DNA from 3 places in the Marinomonas sp. AWM4_232 genome. Region 1 is predicted to be linked to each of the others. Evidence: predicted binding sites of a transcription regulator. Region 1 holds the regulator's gene; each other region holds the start of a gene.
What was found. Region 1 encodes FliA, which starts transcription of late flagellar genes. Its sites were predicted from a motif close to CTAAAGTTNNNNNNNNNNCNGCCGATA; they were not measured.
Positions count from the first base shown of each region.

Region 2: the regulator FliA is predicted to act here: its motif matches at 2,830-2,856, upstream of flgK (flagellar hook-associated protein FlgK).
Region 3: the regulator FliA is predicted to act here: its motif matches at 3,043-3,069, upstream of ACXAC1_RS03595 (flagellin N-terminal helical domain-containing protein).

Region 1 covers NZ_JBSWTA010000001.1:596,969-602,593, reverse strand. Annotated here, with positions in the region: gene flhF (flagellar biosynthesis protein FlhF) at 1-360, shown strand, start outside; gene ACXAC1_RS02890 (RNA polymerase sigma factor FliA) at 483-1,202, shown strand; gene ACXAC1_RS02885 (chemotaxis response regulator CheY) at 1,261-1,641, shown strand; gene ACXAC1_RS02880 (protein phosphatase CheZ) at 1,651-2,445, shown strand; gene ACXAC1_RS02875 (chemotaxis protein CheA) at 2,461-4,803, shown strand; gene ACXAC1_RS02870 (protein-glutamate methylesterase/protein-glutamine glutaminase) at 4,825-5,625, shown strand, end outside.
Region 2 covers NZ_JBSWTA010000001.1:748,122-753,746, forward strand. Annotated here, with positions in the region: gene flgL (flagellar hook-associated protein FlgL) at 1-801, opposite strand, end outside; gene flgK (flagellar hook-associated protein FlgK) at 809-2,785, opposite strand; gene flgJ (flagellar assembly peptidoglycan hydrolase FlgJ) at 2,898-3,851, opposite strand; gene ACXAC1_RS03625 (flagellar basal body P-ring protein FlgI) at 3,872-4,948, opposite strand; gene flgH (flagellar basal body L-ring protein FlgH) at 4,970-5,625, opposite strand, start outside.
Region 3 covers NZ_JBSWTA010000001.1:742,100-747,724, reverse strand. Annotated here, with positions in the region: gene flgL (flagellar hook-associated protein FlgL) at 1-20, shown strand, start outside; gene ACXAC1_RS03605 (HD-GYP domain-containing protein) at 35-1,576, shown strand; gene ACXAC1_RS03600 (flagellin N-terminal helical domain-containing protein) at 1,784-2,686, shown strand; gene ACXAC1_RS03595 (flagellin N-terminal helical domain-containing protein) at 3,170-4,060, shown strand; gene ACXAC1_RS03590 (flagellar protein FlaG) at 4,121-4,564, shown strand; gene fliD (flagellar filament capping protein FliD) at 4,595-5,625, shown strand, end outside.

The DNA of each region.
Region 1 (5,625 bases):
AATCCTAGAGACCGTAATTTAGACAGACAACTGGCTATGATGAGGCGTGCTCGAGGCTACCTCAAGAAATTACTAGTTTTGCCTTGCACTAGCCAAAGACAAGTACTGAAAACTGTTGTAGATGTCTATTCAAAAATTCAACTAGATGGTTGTGTATTAAGTAAGCTTGATGAGTCTGCTTCATTAGGTGAGGCGATTAGTGTCGTTATTGAAGAAGGCTTGCCAGTTATGTATGTTGCTGATGGACAGAGAATACCGGATGATATTGAACCTGCTCGAGCGCATAACTTAATCAGTCGAGCTGTGTATACAGCGGAGCAGTTTGGCCAGTTGTACGGGGCACTGAAATATGGGAGTTAGTAAAATTATGTTATTTGGCAGAGCGTTGAGATTAACTATATAGTACATTTAGGATCAAGGTGCTTATATACCGCCTACGATAAAACTCTTTTAGCGTATAGCAACGCATAGATGGATGTAGCATGTACACAAAAAAGGCGACGTTATCGATAGATGCGATTGTGCTGAAATATGACTTTTTAGTGAAAAAAATTGCCTATCATTTATTAGCCCGTTTACCAAGCAGCGTTGATATAGATGATTTGATTCAAGCTGGCATGATGGGGCTGATAGAAGCGTACAAAAGATTTGAATCAACTAAGGGAGCATCATTCGAGACTTACGCTGGTATCCGAATTCGTGGTGCTATGATGGATGAAGTCCGAAAGAGCGACTGGGCTCCCCGATCTGTGAGAAGAAACAGTAGAGCTGTTACCACTGCTATCAGAGAAGTGGAAGCAGAAAGTGGCCGTGAAGCAACAGATATAGAAGTTGCGGCTCATATGGGTATAAGTATTGACGAGTATCATGAAATCCTACATTCGTCGATGTCTACCCAGTTGTTTAGCTACGAAGAGATGTTAGAAAGTGAGCATGGCAGCCACGAGCTTGATATTAAAGTAGAAGGAGAGACTGGTCAGCCAGATCAGATGGTTGAAGAAGTTGGTTTCCAAGCTCATTTAGCTCAAGAAATTGATAAGCTTCCAGAGAGAGAAAAGCTGGTGCTTTCTCTTTACTATAATGACGAGCTAAACTTAAAAGAGATAGGCGCTGTACTAGGCGTGAGTGAATCAAGAGTCAGTCAGATACACAGTCAAGCGGCTATTCGGCTTCGTTCTCGATTAAGTGACTGGCAGAATTAATTTTGAATAATAGAAATGACTTTACCTAAGGGTTGTGGAGGTTGCATTGGATAAAAATATGAAAATCCTGATTGTTGATGATTTCTCGACGATGAGACGAATCATCAAAAATCTTCTCAGGGATTTAGGGTTTACCAATACAGTCGAAGCAGATGATGGAACGACTGCGCTACCTATTCTGCAAACTGGCACAATTGACTTTCTTGTGACTGATTGGAATATGCCTGGTATGACTGGTATTGAGTTACTTCGTGCTGTTCGGGCAGATGAAAAGCTTAAAACGATTCCTGTGTTGATGGTAACAGCTGAGGCGAAACGCGATCAGATTATTGCCGCAGCGCAAGCAGGTGTAAATGGTTATGTGGTTAAACCATTTACTGCGGTTGCTCTAAAGGAAAAAATCGAGAAGATATTCGAACGAATTGATTCTGCAAAGTAGAGGTTGTAAATGTCTATTGAAAACGAGTCAAAAATGGGTGAGTTCGAGACGGTTGTGAAAGACGGCGCTGTTGATCTGCTAAATAAGCTCGAAGTTGGAGACTTTAGTGGTGCAATAAAGATCATCCAAGAATTAAGTGAGGCTCGCCACAAAAGCTTTTATAACGAGGTGGGTTATTTGACCCGCAGTTTGCATGATGCGATTCGAGATTTTCAGATCGACTCAATGGATATGATGATCCAGGGTGGAGTCTCCGAGGAAGATGCTAGTTCGCGAATAACTGATGCTTCTGATAGATTGAACTATGTTATCGAAATGACCAGTTCGGCCGCTAACAAAACTATGGATATGGTCGATAGTAGTGTTCCTGTAGCCAGCGAGCTGCAAATGCAAGCAAGAGAATTACATAAAGATTGGAATCGTTTAATAAAACGAGATTTAACACCTCAAGAGTTCCGTGATTTATATAAGCGGATTGATGTGTTTTTGAAGTATACGGATGAAAGTGCAACAACCTTACATACTAATCTAAACACAATTTTACTTGAACAGGGTTATCAAGACCTAACTGGACAAGTTATTACACGAGTTAACGAACTGATACGTGACGTAGAGGAGCGATTAGTTCATCTTGTATCGGTAGCGGGTCGCGTAGACAGTATTTCTGGTATGGAACACGAGTCAGAAACTAAAGAGCGTGATGACGACCGTGGTCACGGGCCAGCAATCAATAAAAATGATAACCCTGAAGTACTGAATAACCAAGATGAAGTTGATGACCTTCTATCGAGTCTTGGTTTTTAAGAGGAGCTGCGGCGGATGAGTTTCGAAGTCGATGAAGAAATTCTACAGGATTTTTTAGTAGAAGCTGGAGAAATCCTGGAACAGCTCTCAGAGCAATTGGTAGATTTGGAGCAGAACCCAGAAGATACGGCATTACTTAACGCTATCTTTCGTGGCTTCCACACAGTTAAAGGTGGAGCGGGCTTCCTTCAACTGACAGCCCTAGTTGATTGCTGTCACTATGCAGAAAACGTATTCGATATTCTGCGCAATCACCAGCGAAAAGTTGACTCTGAGTTAATGGATGTAGTGCTGCAAGCGCTAGATGCTGTGAATGAAATGTTCGAAACCGTCAGAGCTGGTGGTGAACCAGAGCCTGCAGATCCTCAAATTATTGAATCTCTTAGTTATTATGCTAAGCCACCTTCCGATGATGAAGAAGGTGAAGAAGAGTATGATGAAGAAGATGAGACTGAGCAAGAGTCTATCGAAGAGGAAACTGTTGCAGCAAGCGGCCCTGAGATAGAATCTCAGGCATCTCCAGAAAATGCTTCAGAATCACATGATGACATTTCAGATGATGAGTTTGAATCTCTCCTAAGCGCATTAGGTTCCTCTGATGGAGCAGACAAAGAAGCTGAAGCTAATAGTTCAGAGCCTGATTCGGATGATATTACCGAAGATGAGTTTGACGCCCTGTTAGATCAGTTGCATGGCAGTAGCGCTCCAGGAATGGAAAAGGGCTCATCTGCCGATAAAGAGCCTGCTCCTGTGTCTTCAAGTGAACCTGAATCAGATGATATCACAGAAGATGAATTCGAGGCATTGCTTGATCAGCTTCATGGTAGTGCTGCACCTGGTGTTAGCGATGAAGAACCTTCAAAAGATGAATCAGTCAAAGCTGATGACAAAGCTGAAACGCCTCAAGAGCCTAGTTCAGCAGAGTCTGACTTAATTACGGAAGATGAGTTTGAGCAACTGCTTGATAGTTTGCATGGTAAAGGCCAAGGGCCTAACAACGCAAATGAGGAGCAAGAGCCTGTAAAAGAGCAAGCTAAGCCAGAACCTGCTGCGAAAGCTGAGCAGCCGGAGAAGAAAGCTTCTAAGCCGAAGCCGAAAGCTAAGCCAGCGCCCAAAAAACCAGCTGCGCCTAAACCTAAACCGGATTCAGAACCGGAAAGCAAAGAAAAGTCTCAGAATGCCCCCGTAGTACAAGAAACTACAGTTCGTGTAGACACTAAACGACTTGATGACATCATGAACATGGTGGGTGAGTTGGTTCTAGTGAGAAACCGTTTAGTTCGACTTGGCTTACAAAGTGATGATGAGTCAATGGGGAAAGCTGTTGCAAACTTGGATGTTGTGACGGGGGATTTGCAAAATGCTGTAATGAAGACACGCATGCAACCGATCAAAAAAGTATTTGGTCGTTTCCCTCGTGTTGTACGAGACCTTGCTCGTAACTTGAAAAAAGAAGTGAACCTTGAGCTCCGCGGTGAAGATACCGACTTGGATAAAAACTTGGTTGAAGCCCTTGCCGATCCATTGGTTCACTTAGTGCGAAACTCAGTTGACCATGGTATCGAAGCACCCGATGTGCGTGAAGCAAAAGGCAAACCTCGTGTAGGTCACGTCATCCTATCAGCCGAGCAAGAAGGCGATCATATTCTATTGTCTATTGATGACGATGGTGCCGGTATGGATGCTGATGTCTTGCGTCGTAAGGCCGTTGAAAAAGGCTTGATGGATACGGATACTGCCGAGCGTTTATCTGATGAAGAAGCGTTTAATTTAATCTTTGCACCGGGTTTCTCTACAAAAGTAGAGATTACTGATGTGTCAGGACGTGGTGTAGGTATGGATGTTGTGAAAACTAAAATTTCACAACTCAATGGTACCCTCGATATTAAGTCAGTGTTAGGGCAAGGCTCGCGTTTTAGTATCAAAGTTCCGCTAACCCTAGCTATTATGCCGACGCTTATGGTCATGCTTAACGACCAAGCATTTGCTTTCCCCTTAGTGAGTGTGAATGAAATTTTCCACTTAAACCTTAAGAAAACAAATGTCGTTGATGGGCAGCAAGTGGTCGTAATACGCGGTAAGACTTTACCGATATTCCATCTTAAGAACTGGTTGATCAAAGGTGCAGCATTTGATGAGAAGCCAGCTGAAGCCCATGTTGTTGTCGTACAGGTTGGCATGAATGAGGTTGGTTTTGTCGTTGATCAGCTTGTGGGTCAAGAAGAGGTGGTGATCAAGCCGCTTGGTCGGATGCTGCAAGGTACCCCGGGTATGGCGGGCGCCACAATTACCGGCGATGGACGAATTGCCATCATCCTTGATGTACCAAGCATGCTTAAATCGTATGCTTCGCGCTAGTCTGGTTACAGGAGTTTTATTATGCCAGTGAAGGTGCTGGTCGTTGATGATTCGGGGTTCTTCCGCCGTCGATTGGTTGAGATTTTCAGTGCCGACCCAAGACTACAAGTGGTTGGTACGGCTAACAATGGTAAAGAAGCAGTTGATAAAGTGGCTGCATTATCTCCTGATGTGGTGACGATGGACTATGAAATGCCTGTTCTAGATGGCATTTCTGCTGTATCAGAGATCATGAAGCGCAAACCCACGCCTGTTTTGATGTTCTCTTCTCTGACCCATGAAGGGGCGAGGGTAACGTTAGATGCGCTAGAGGCGGGTGCTGTCGACTTTATGCCGAAGAACTTTGAGGACATCTCTCGAGATTCTGCGGTGGTAAAGCATGCATTAGTTGATCGAGTGCTTACGGTTGCACGTACTCGATTAGGGGGGAATGCTAAACCTGTCGCTCGGGCTGCAACAAAGGTCGCTCCGCGCCCTATAGTAGTGGACAATGATCGTGGTGTCATTATTCCTAGAGCTCGTAAGAAAGTGAGCCTCGTTGCAATAGGTACCTCAACTGGAGGTCCAATGGCATTGCAAGCAGTGTTATCAAAACTGCCTAAAAATTTCCCTGTCCCCCTCGTGCTGGTGCAGCATATGCCTGCTGCTTTTACTCATGCTTTTGCTGATCGACTGAATAATATTTGTCATATAAAGGTTAAAGAAGCTGAGGATGGCGATAAGCTTATTCCTGGTGTGGCTTTACTGGCTCCTGGTGGAAAGCAAATGATGGTTGATCCTCGTAATGGGGGTTGCGTTCGAATCCTGGAAGGTGATGAGCGT
Region 2 (5,625 bases), 150 kb from region 1:
GTTGAAAGTAATCGCTTCACCTGACACATAATCTCCAGAAGCTAAAACAGCACCGGTACTATCTGTAATAGAAAACTGGTCTGGAGATCCCGCAGTAGTCGTCAATGTGAAATCATTTAACGCAGCATTGACTGCGCTGTAATTATTGTCAACAAAAGTGTCATAAGCATCTTGGTCTGATATTGAGTAGGATAAAGTAGCTGTCCCCACTGAAGAGGTAGCCGTTACCGTATTACGAGTCCAAGCATCTTGAAACACTGTTTTTCCAGAGTCATTTGTCGCTATAGAAATGGTATCGCCTATCTGAGACATCTGCTGAGCTTCGTTGCCAGCATAGACGTACTTCCCACTTGTGTCTTTGATAAAAGCAGGTGAGCTCGAATTTGTGCCTGAGAAAATATATTGCCCATTTGAATTTTTAGAATTCATTAAGTCGGCAACTGAAGCCAACAAAGACTCCATTTCACCCGCTAATGTATCTAAGTCGTCTTGAGAGTTTGCTCCATTCACTGTTTGGATCAAGCGCACATTAATTTCATCTAATGTACTATTCAGGCTCTCTAACGCAACTGACTCGTATTCAATGGAGTTTCTTGCTAGGGTCATATTCTGATCATACTGCTCTAGCAGCTTAGTATCGGCGTCATAGCGCAATAACTGACCAGCACCATTAGGGTCATCACTTGGCCTTACAATATCAGACTGCTCAGCAATCTTTTCCTGAACTTTTAAATAGCGCTCATTCGCCTTTTGCATCGATAGTGAAGACTGATTGAAAATTAAGTTCGTTGTAACACGCATATATCACCTACCCTAACGCACCAATCAGCGTTGCAAATGTACTTTGAGCAGCAGACAAGACCTGAGCTGACGCTGTATACGACTGCTGGTATCGCAACAAGTTAACTGCCTCTTCATCCAAGCTAACAGCAGAGACTTGATCTCGAGCAGCAATCGATTTATTCATTATTGTCTCACTCGCGTCCATATTGGTGGATAACGTTGCCGTTAAACTACCGACCTCTGTCACCAATGATGAAAACGCTTCTGTAAAAGACCGACTTCCTTCTACAGTATTCTCACTCTGCAAGTTCGCTAACTTTAAGCCATTGTAGTTATCAGACTCACCATCAGAGTTAAAAGCAATAGTAAAAGTATCACCAGCATCTGGTGGACCATCTAAGCTAATATCATAACCTGCATCTTCAGCAAGCCCAGCTTGCTCTAATAAGTTTGAGTAATCCGTAATGCCTGTCAAAGTTGCCAATGCTGTACCGCTACCGTCTCTTATCTCGACCGCATCACTAGCAGTAAAGTACAAGGTCTGAGGCGCCGCACTATATAGCCCACCAGAAGCAGTAAATGCCGAATCCGTAAAGTCTGTATTAGTAATAGACGAGATTGAAATAGTCACATCCGAAAGGTTAGTACTAGCACTTGATACAGCAATTGGTGCCGAAAGAGCTAAATAATCACCTGAGCGAGCCGTCATTTTAATAGACTCCGCAGCATTTTTAGTTGGAGCAAACTGGTAACGATCTCCTTCCGTGTAGTTTGGCAATGAGTCAAATGAAATCTCTACCCCAAAACCATCGACTTGGAAATAGCCGCTAGAAGTAGGAGTTGCAGTGGAAGTGTCCACTATACTCGATTCGCGCTTAATTCTTCCGTCCAAATCATAAGTAACTAGTTTAAATGTAGTTGGAGACATCATCTCGACTTCATACGTATCTGTAGTTATCTCACTAGATGCTCCATCCGTTACACGCACATCAATACCGAAGTTTTCGTCACTGTTTTCAGTATTTGCAGTAACCTCTATCTCTGAAGTTGAAAAAAGGTTGATACCGTAGTCACCATTAGCATCCAAACCAAGTTGATTTTGCTGATTCATCACATCGGCAAATACCAATGCTTGCTGACCAAGCATACGTTCTGCAGTCGTGATAAATTCATTACGAAATTCAACCAGGCCACCAATTGCCCCGCCCAATTCATCTGTCGGAATATTTAATTCATACTTACCAAAATCGAGCTCAATGCCCAATTCACCATCAGGGTTGCTGGTATCGGATGTCAAGCGCAGCTCATTATTGCTACTTTGAAGAACTAAAGGCTGACCCGAGGCGAGATTAACTGTCATCAGTTCACTATCATCATAACTAACTTTTATATCTAAATATTCTGATAACTCTTTGACTAATTGCTCTTGCTGATCTCGCAATTCGTTGGCAGCGCTTCCTGTCGTAGATTCAAGTTTAAATATCTGCGCATTTAAGTTACCTATCTGATCAGTCAAGTTGTTAATAGACAACACATTACTCTCAAGCTCCTCATTAGCGAGCGTTCTTTGGTCTGAGATGTAATTTGCTAGATCGTTATATTGTGAGGCTAATTGCTTAAAGTTTGAGTAAGCATTGGAACGGGCGGCAGTATCCGTTGGATCCGCATTCGCTGTTTGCAATGCACTGAAAGCATTATCTAAGTAATCACTAATAGACACACTGTCTTCACCGATAACCGAATCAAAAGACGTCATCATAGAATGATAGCTTTCATAAAAATTGTAATTAGAGGTGTCAGACCAAACTTGCTGATTGATGTACTGATTCACAATACGATCAGTATCTTGGATTAAAACGCCACCGCCTGATTGACTCACTGTTGCAGTGGTTTGACGGCTGTAGCCTTCCGTATCTACGTTGGCTGTGTTTTGACCAGTCGTGGTAATTCGAGCCGTACTCGACTGCAACCCAGATAAACCTATGGAATAAAGACTCGCCATGTTATTAACCTCTCAGACACGAAACGCTAGCGCGCATATTTCTATATCGACTTGAGATGCAATAACTTTACCAAAACTAGAGGAGAGAGCTGAAAACTCACACAAGATGTTGTTATAGAAGGGTTTTAAACCACTTACTCGACAGAATATTAGTAATCTTATCAGCGTAGTTAGGGTCTGTGGCATAGCCACCTTTTTGCAGGTAAGCGGCAAACATTGCCGCATTATCGCCAGCCTCTAATGCTTCTTGATATCGTTCACTGTTTTTCAAGAAATCAGCATAGTCGTCAAAGCTTTGCGAAAAAGAGTCATATGCACGAAATGCTGCCTTCTCCCTTTGAGCTACCCCATCCTTGAACTCCAATGTGCTCACCAGAGCCTTATCTCCAGACCAGCGATGATCGGCTTTGATACCAAACAAATTATAACTGGGACTGCCATCGGTTTTTGCAATCGGGTATTTTCCCCAGCCCGTTTCCAAAGCGGCTTGGGCCAAGATAGCTTTGGGATCAACTCCTAGCTGCTCCCCTGCTTTTTGCGCATGAGGCCATAGCGTTTGCACAAAGCTATCTGGAGAATCAAACGCAACATCTGTTGCTTTTAACTTGGCTGCATCCACTACTTGTTGCGCAGACTCGGTATAGTCTTGTGCAGCCCGCTTCGCCACGGCACGGACTCTTTCCGCATCGAGAGTCGACAAATTACGTAGAAAGTTTGCCTCTGAACCCAGCTCATTACCCTCATTCGAAGACAAACTTTTCCCATTACCCTGAAGTTGTCTAATCAGTGATTCAGCCAGACCTATACCACCAGCGTTAGCCAATGACTGGGCCAATTGCGAATCCATCATTTCGGTGTATTGTTTTGTTTGAGCGCTATCAAACAATCCTCCACCAATATTTTCATTGGCAGATCGCATATTCTTAAACATCATATTGATGAAGATCGACTCAAACTCTTGAGCCACTTTTTTTAATGCTGCATCAGGGTCTTGCTGGGCTTGCGCTTTAAGACTTACCAGAGAGTTAAAGTCTGCAAAAAAAGCATTGTTATCGATTCGGCTCATGATTCCTCCGCGCTCATAGTCTAAATAACGACTAAATCGGCATTTAACGCACCCGCTTGCTTCAATCCCTCGAGGATAGCCATCACATCACCCGGTGCCGCCCCAACTTGGTTAACAGCTCGAACGATATCATTTAAAGATGCCCCCTGATTAAAAACAAACATATGGCCACTACCTTCGTCTGTTTCAAGTCCCTGACGAGGTGCCAACGCTTGGCCCGCGCCAGGAAAATCACCTTCCGGGTTAGCATTAATCGTCACAGTAAGGCTGCCATGCGTCACTGCCGCAGGCGATACGGTGACATCCTGACCAATAATAATGGTGCCTGTACGTGAATTGACAACAATCTTCGCCCTTTCACGACCTAATTCAACATCTAAGTTTTCAAGAATCGACAGAAAGGTCACCCGTTGCGAGGGATCTCGCGGCGCCGTTACACGAATTGATGTAGCATCAAGAGACTGAGCGACACCTGGACCCAGCAAACTATTAATCTTATCCGCTACTTGTTTTGCAGTCGTAAAGTCTGGTCGATTAAGGTTGAAGGTAAGAGTATCACCACGGTTGAAGCTGTTCGCTACCGCCTTTTCCACACTCGCACCATTTGGAATTCTTGCCACAGTTGGCGTAGCAATTGATTGGCGGGAACCATCAACACCAGCAGTCCCCAAACCACCTATAACAAGATTACCTTGAGCAATGGCATACACTTGCCCGTCCGCCCCTTTTAAAGCTGACAGCAGCAGTGTACCACCTTGAAGACTACTCGCATTCCCCAAAGAGGAAACGGTTACATCAATAGTCTGGCCTGGTTTCGAAAATGGCGGAAGCGTAGCCGTTAATGATACCGCCGCCACATTATCTGAATCCGTATCCGCCCCATCTGGTAAATTAATGCCGAACTGGTTCAGCATACTGATGAAACTTTGATTGGTGAAATCCGTATCATCCCCCGTTCCATTCAAACCTATAACTAGACCGTAGCCAAAAAGTTGGTTATCACGCACACCTTCTACGCTTGCAATATCTTTAAGGCGCTCCGCCGAAGCAAGCCCTCCCCATAAAAGCAAAGAGAGTGTTAAGATCAGGGTTTTCATACACTAGAATCCACGTAGTAATTAAAATGGCCACCAACTAGTATTCAACGCTCTTGTTAACCAGCCTTGTTCGCTTCCTGACGCTAGTTCACCAGTTCCAGAGTAGGCAATTCTTGCATCTGCAAGACGCGTTGATTCAACTGTATTATCAGAGCTGATATCCGCTTCACGAACCAAGCCTGACAAACGGATGTACTCTTGACCACGATTCAATGTTATCCACTTTTCACCCCGAACGGCCAGCAGCCCATTTGGGTAAACATCATAAACGGTTACGGTAATACTACCAGATAAGCTGTTACTTTGATTAGCGTTCGCATTACCTGAAAAGTCACTATTCATGCCCGGTAAGCTAGTATCCAACCCTACAGGAATACCTAAAATGGTAGGGTTTTGAATTGTGGCCGAGGAAGACTTGGACACTGAAGCAGCGTTCGACTTGGTAGAACTTGTACTTTCGGACAGGGTAACGGTCAGAATATCACCGATCTGACGCGCTTTCTTGTCACCAAAAAACACATCTCCCATTCCCGTTTGATAAATTCCACCATCACTGTTTTGACTATATTGAACAGATGGTTGAATTACTGGCGCGTAGTATGGATCGTCAGAAACCGGAGCGGGTTCGACCGCAGCACAACCAACTAAAACAACTGGGATAAAAGCAAATAATAAAC
Region 3 (5,625 bases), 150 kb from region 1:
CTTTGTTTAACTCGATTTAGTTTAAAGGCATGGTATGGCAAAGTTTGATGTAATAAGCTTATTTGGCGTAAATATTGACTTTGCCTATTTCGATTTATTTGAGTTGCTCGAAGTGTTGGGAATCAGCCGGCACATTCTTGAAACAGAGCGTGTAGCCAACCTAATAAAAAAACATGGCGAAAAGCATCATATTGTGAGCATTGCCATTCGACAAGTGCTCTTGTCTGAGTTAAAAGCTACTCTTAATAAAGAGCTGCTACCATTTCATTCCCCCTTTCGAGATGTTCATATCACCAGTACAGACTATGAGCGGCGTTATGAAGCTGAAGAGAAGCTTATAATGTTATGTTATTCTATTTCTCTAAGTAAGTCTGTAACGAGCGTTAGGCGTTTGAAAGGGGAGGGACTATCAAAAACTCTTAGGGAGTTCCATTCAAAAGGGAAGAGTTTGTATGACTATTTTCGCTCCATCTTAAATGATAATACTCGTGACTATGTGTTGGCTTACAAAGAAGGGAGAATAGAATCAAATGGCTTACTGGCGAGCGCGATTGAATCTGAAGAAAATGGAAAGGAGACTGAAGGTAGGCCTCCTCAAGCTGAATCAGATCAACAGCTTATGATTGCTCGCAGGCATAATACTGCGACAGTGCCATTTCATAAGGAAATTGAACGCGCGACTTCTCTAATGATGCGGGGTGTTCAGCTATTGCAGGAAGAAGCAAAGCTGACAATTTCTGGAGAACCGCTGAGTGTAGCTAAGCTTTCTGGTTTATGTAAAAAGCTGATGGAGTCTTATGACCGTAATCCATACTCACTTCTTGTCGCGCGGCACATACAAAACTCAGAAGATTATATTGCACAGCATTCAATTGCCTGTGCAATTTTGGCTTGTCACTTATCCAAATCTCTTCAGCTAACTCCCCGCTTTATAGAAGTCATTGTGCTTGGAGCGCTGTTATTTGATATAGGGCGCTTTAAATTGCCGGATGCTATTGCCAAAAAAACAGGAAAACTGACAGAGGCGGAGTTTCAGCTTACTAGAAAGCATTTAAGCTTTGGGGAGGTACTTTTGTCTGGCTCGTCGGAGATACCTAAAGTCGTCTACCAAATGCTTTGGGAGCATCACGAGCGACTTGATGGTTCTGGCTATCCTCAAGGAAAGTTTGACGATGAGATCAGTGCTTATGGGAAAATAGGTTCTATAGTTGATGCATACGACTCCCTTACATCAGAGCAGGCTCATCGGGCAGCTTTAACTCCAGCAGAGGCGCTCAGAAAGATGAAAAAAGAAGCTGGGGTAGCCTTCGATAAAAACATCTTAACTCTTTTTATAAAGAGCTTAGGCCCAATCCCTGTAGGGTCTTGTGTCGCCTTGTCAAATGGCAGACTCGGTTTTGTTCTTACGCTTAGTGATGCACTTTCTCCGTCTTTAGTGAGGCAGGTGTATAGCATTACTACTAAAGCGTTTATTTCTCCATCAGATATCTCTCTTGATAAAAACGATGATGTGAAGGTGTCGAAGGTTGTATTACCTGGCGACTTTGATCTTCGCTTTATTGATCATATTTCTTAAAAAAGTATTAAAGATCTCCAACCACTGACCGTAAATGTAAGTACAGCGACGCATAATTATTGTTTACGAAGCGAAAGAAAAAAATTTAAAAAAATATTAAAGATTTTTCTGGATGTGACGATAACTTAAATATGCAAGATGCAGCCAAATAATCAATTAAATCAAAAGGTTGCGATAAAGAATTTACATTTCTAGGAGAACTTAATCATGGCTTTGTACGTAAATACCAATACATCATCGCTTAATGCACAACGTCAATTGATGAGCTCAGGTAACACGCTTGATACAGCTTACCAGCGCTTGTCTTCAGGTTTGCGTATTAACAGTGCTGCTGACGATGCAGCGGGTCTGCAAATCTCAAACCGTCTGACTTCTCAGGTTAACGGTCTAAACCAAGCCGTTCGAAATGCCAACGATGGTATCTCCCTAGCGCAAACAGCAGAAGGCGCGATGGACGAAACAACTAACATGTTGCAGCGTATGCGTACATTGGCAATTCAATCTGCTAACGGCTCAAACACTGATAAAGATCGTGTAGCCCTACAGCAAGAAATGGGACAGCTAGCTGAAGAGATTAACCGTGTAGCTGAAACGACGACTTTTGGTGGGCAAAACTTGCTTGATGGTACATACAGTGGTGTTTTCCAGGTTGGTGCTGACGCTAACCAAACCATAAGTTTCTCTATGCAGTATATCGGAGCTAACAATAGTGTTGATTTGACTACAACCACACCGCAAGGTTTTAGTGTTGAGGGACTTATTCAAACAGCCTCTTCTACAGGTGTTCAGTCTTTGACGGCAAGTACGATTTCAATTTCTTCAGCAGCTAACGCTCAAAGTATGATTGCTGCAATTGATAGCATGATTGCTGCCGTGGACTCAAAGCGTGCTGAATTGGGTGCTGTTCAAAACCGATTTTCATCGACTATCAGTAACTTGAGTAATATTTCTGAAAACGTATCGGCAGCACGTTCACGTATTCGTGATGCTGACTTTGCCGAAGAGACTGCGACTCTAACAAGTGCGCAAATTTTACAGCAAGCAAGTTCAACTATTCTTGCGCAGGCGAACCAACGTCCTCAGACAGCACTTTCATTGCTAGGGGGCTAATACATAAAAAAAGAGCGGCTGATCAGGCCGCTCATATCTTGAAGCTTATTTCGAATGCCGGAGGCAAGAGGTTTGGCGAAGACATTCGAAACCTTTCTCGCTTCTTACTCCTAGAAGTGATTTTTGAGCCAAGTGTTAGCGCACTTGGCTTTTTTTATGGGGGCATTGGCGTGCTCCCATGACTTTAATACAGCAAGCAGCATGCCAAGACATAGAAATAGTTCTAATAACTGATTTTAAATATTTTTTTAGCGATTTAAGAAAAAACTTATTGAGGAAAAAACCATAAAAAACAAAGTATTGCCGACTTTGGCGGTGTTTTTTTGCCATGAGCGGAAAAAAATATCAAAAAAACGTTAAAGTTCCTTTTAGCTTCGCCGTTAACGTAAACAAGAGGTTTTAGGTGAATTTAGATTTGGCGATCTTTTCACCAATTAAAGGTTTGCTTGGCAGCAAGCCGCATGGCGAAACTAGGAGGCTATTATGGCTTTATATGTAAATACTAATACTTCATCTCTGAATGCTCAGAACCAGTTGATGAAATCTGGCAATACGCTTGATACAGCTTATCAACGTTTGTCTTCTGGCTTGCGAATCAATAGTGCTTCTGATGACGCGGCAGGCCTACAGATTTCTAACCGTCTGACTTCTCAAATCAATGGTCTGAACCAAGCAGTTCGTAACGCGAACGATGGTATCTCTCTAGCGCAAACTGCAGAGGGTGCAATGGATGAGACTACTAACATGCTTCAGCGTATGCGTACGCTTGCGGTTCAGTCTGCCAACGGTTCAAACACTGACAAAGACCGCCTTGCGCTTCAACAAGAGATGGCGGCACTTGGTGAGGAGATCGACCGTGTAGCAAGTACTACTACTTTTGGTGGTCAGAATCTTTTGGACGGTACTTATGACGGTACTTTCCAAGTGGGCGCAGACGCAAACCAAACCATTAGTTTCTCTATGGGCTATGTTGGAGCTAGCAACTCTGTTGATATGACCAGTGGTGGTTTCACTGTTGAGAATTTGATGCAGACAGCCTCTTCTACAGCAATGCAGTCTTTAACAGCTTCAACTATCTCTATTTCATCTGCAGCCAATGCTCAAAGTATGATTGCTGCGATTGATAGTATGATTGCTGCGGTTGACTCAAAACGAGCTGAGCTGGGTGCGGTGCAAAACCGTTTCTCATCTACTATCAGTAACTTGAGTAACATCTCTGAAAACGTTTCCGCTGCGCGTTCTCGTATCCGTGATACAGACTTCGCAACAGAGACTGCTTCATTGACAAGTGCGCAAATCCTACAGCAAGCAAGTTCATCTATTCTTGCTCAGGCTAACCAGCGTCCTCAAACTGCGCTATCCTTATTAGGTTAATAGAGTAATATCTAAAAGCTGGAGTATTACTCCAGCTTTTTTGTTTTTGGGAGAGAGCCCATGTCTATTAGTTCTGATTTTTCAAGAAACTCTTTGTCGCCTTTGCAAACAGGTCAGCAAACTCAAGTTAGTGAGCAAGAATTTGTCGACGCAAAGCAAAAAGAGTCTCAAGTGATTAAACAATCTGCCGATATAAGTAATACGTCAGAAGATTCCAAAAGTGGCAATGATCTTGCTTCTTCTAATGGCTCATCCAACCAAGAAGTTGTTGATGAAGTGAAAATGGAAGAAGTCAATATCAAGATGCGCCAGCTCAGTGTGGGGCTGTCGTTTGAAATGACTGAAGACGGATCTGACAATATTGTAAAAGTTGTTGATCAAGAAACGGGTGATTTGGTGAGACAAATCCCATCTGAAGAGTTTCTTGAAATGTCAAAACGCCTCGATAGTATTTTTGGCGAGCTGACAGATTTAAAAGGAAACTTGATCAATAGCGAAGTGTAATATCAGCCTAACAGCTGAAAGAGAGGAATTATGTCGGTTACATCGTTAGGTGTAGGTTCAGGTTTGGACCTAGAAACGCTCGTTACTAACATGGTTAGTGTTCAGCGGGACACTAGGGTGGCTGCTTACGAAGATAAGATCAGTGATTTTGAATCGGAAGTATCCGCTTACGGTGCGATTAAATCCGCTCTTGAAGCGTTTGAAGACGCAGTTGAAGATCTAAGTGATGAAAGTCTTTTTACTGGTCGTACGGCGACGACAACACAACCTTCCTCAGGTGATATTGTTTCTGTGACTGCAGACAGTGACGCCTCAAACGGCTCCTACAACATTTCTGTTTCCCAGTTAGCTCAAGGTTCACGTAGTGTTTCTGCGGCCGGTTTATTTTCATCCGGCGATGATGTTGTTTCTGCGACAGGTGGTGACCTAACGTTCACTGCAGGTGATGATACCTTCACTATCTCAGTTGCTGCGAATACGACATTGTCCGAATTGCGTGAGCAAATTAATGATGCGTCAGACAATTTTGGTGTGTCTGCTAACCTAGTTGACGATGGCAATGGGAATGTTTACTTAACATTGAATTCTGATGTATCAGGCGACGGTAATGATTTGGTAGTGACGAATACTGATGAGTCATTGGACAATGTATCTTCTGTTGCGACAGGTACTGGTACGGCTGGTCTGAGTATTGCCGCTGGTGATGGCGCTCAAGATGCAATCATTTCCGTTGATGGCATTACTATCAATAGTGATACCAATACATTTGAGGGTGCAGTGTCAGGACTGACCATCAAAGCGCTGGCAGAGTCAGAATATGATGGTAGTGGTAACTTAGAGGCTGCAACCGCAGCTGTTAATTACGACACTGATACAGTTAAAGAAACACTAGAGTCGTTTGTGAAAGCTTACAATTCACTGTTGACCAAATTTGATACCTATACTGCTACCGGTGCAGTGTTAAATGGAAGTAGCTTGATACGAGGACTTGAATCTTCTTTGAATTCAGACCTTATGACAGTGTTTGATGACGCTGGTGCTTTGAGTTCTATCTTCGACCT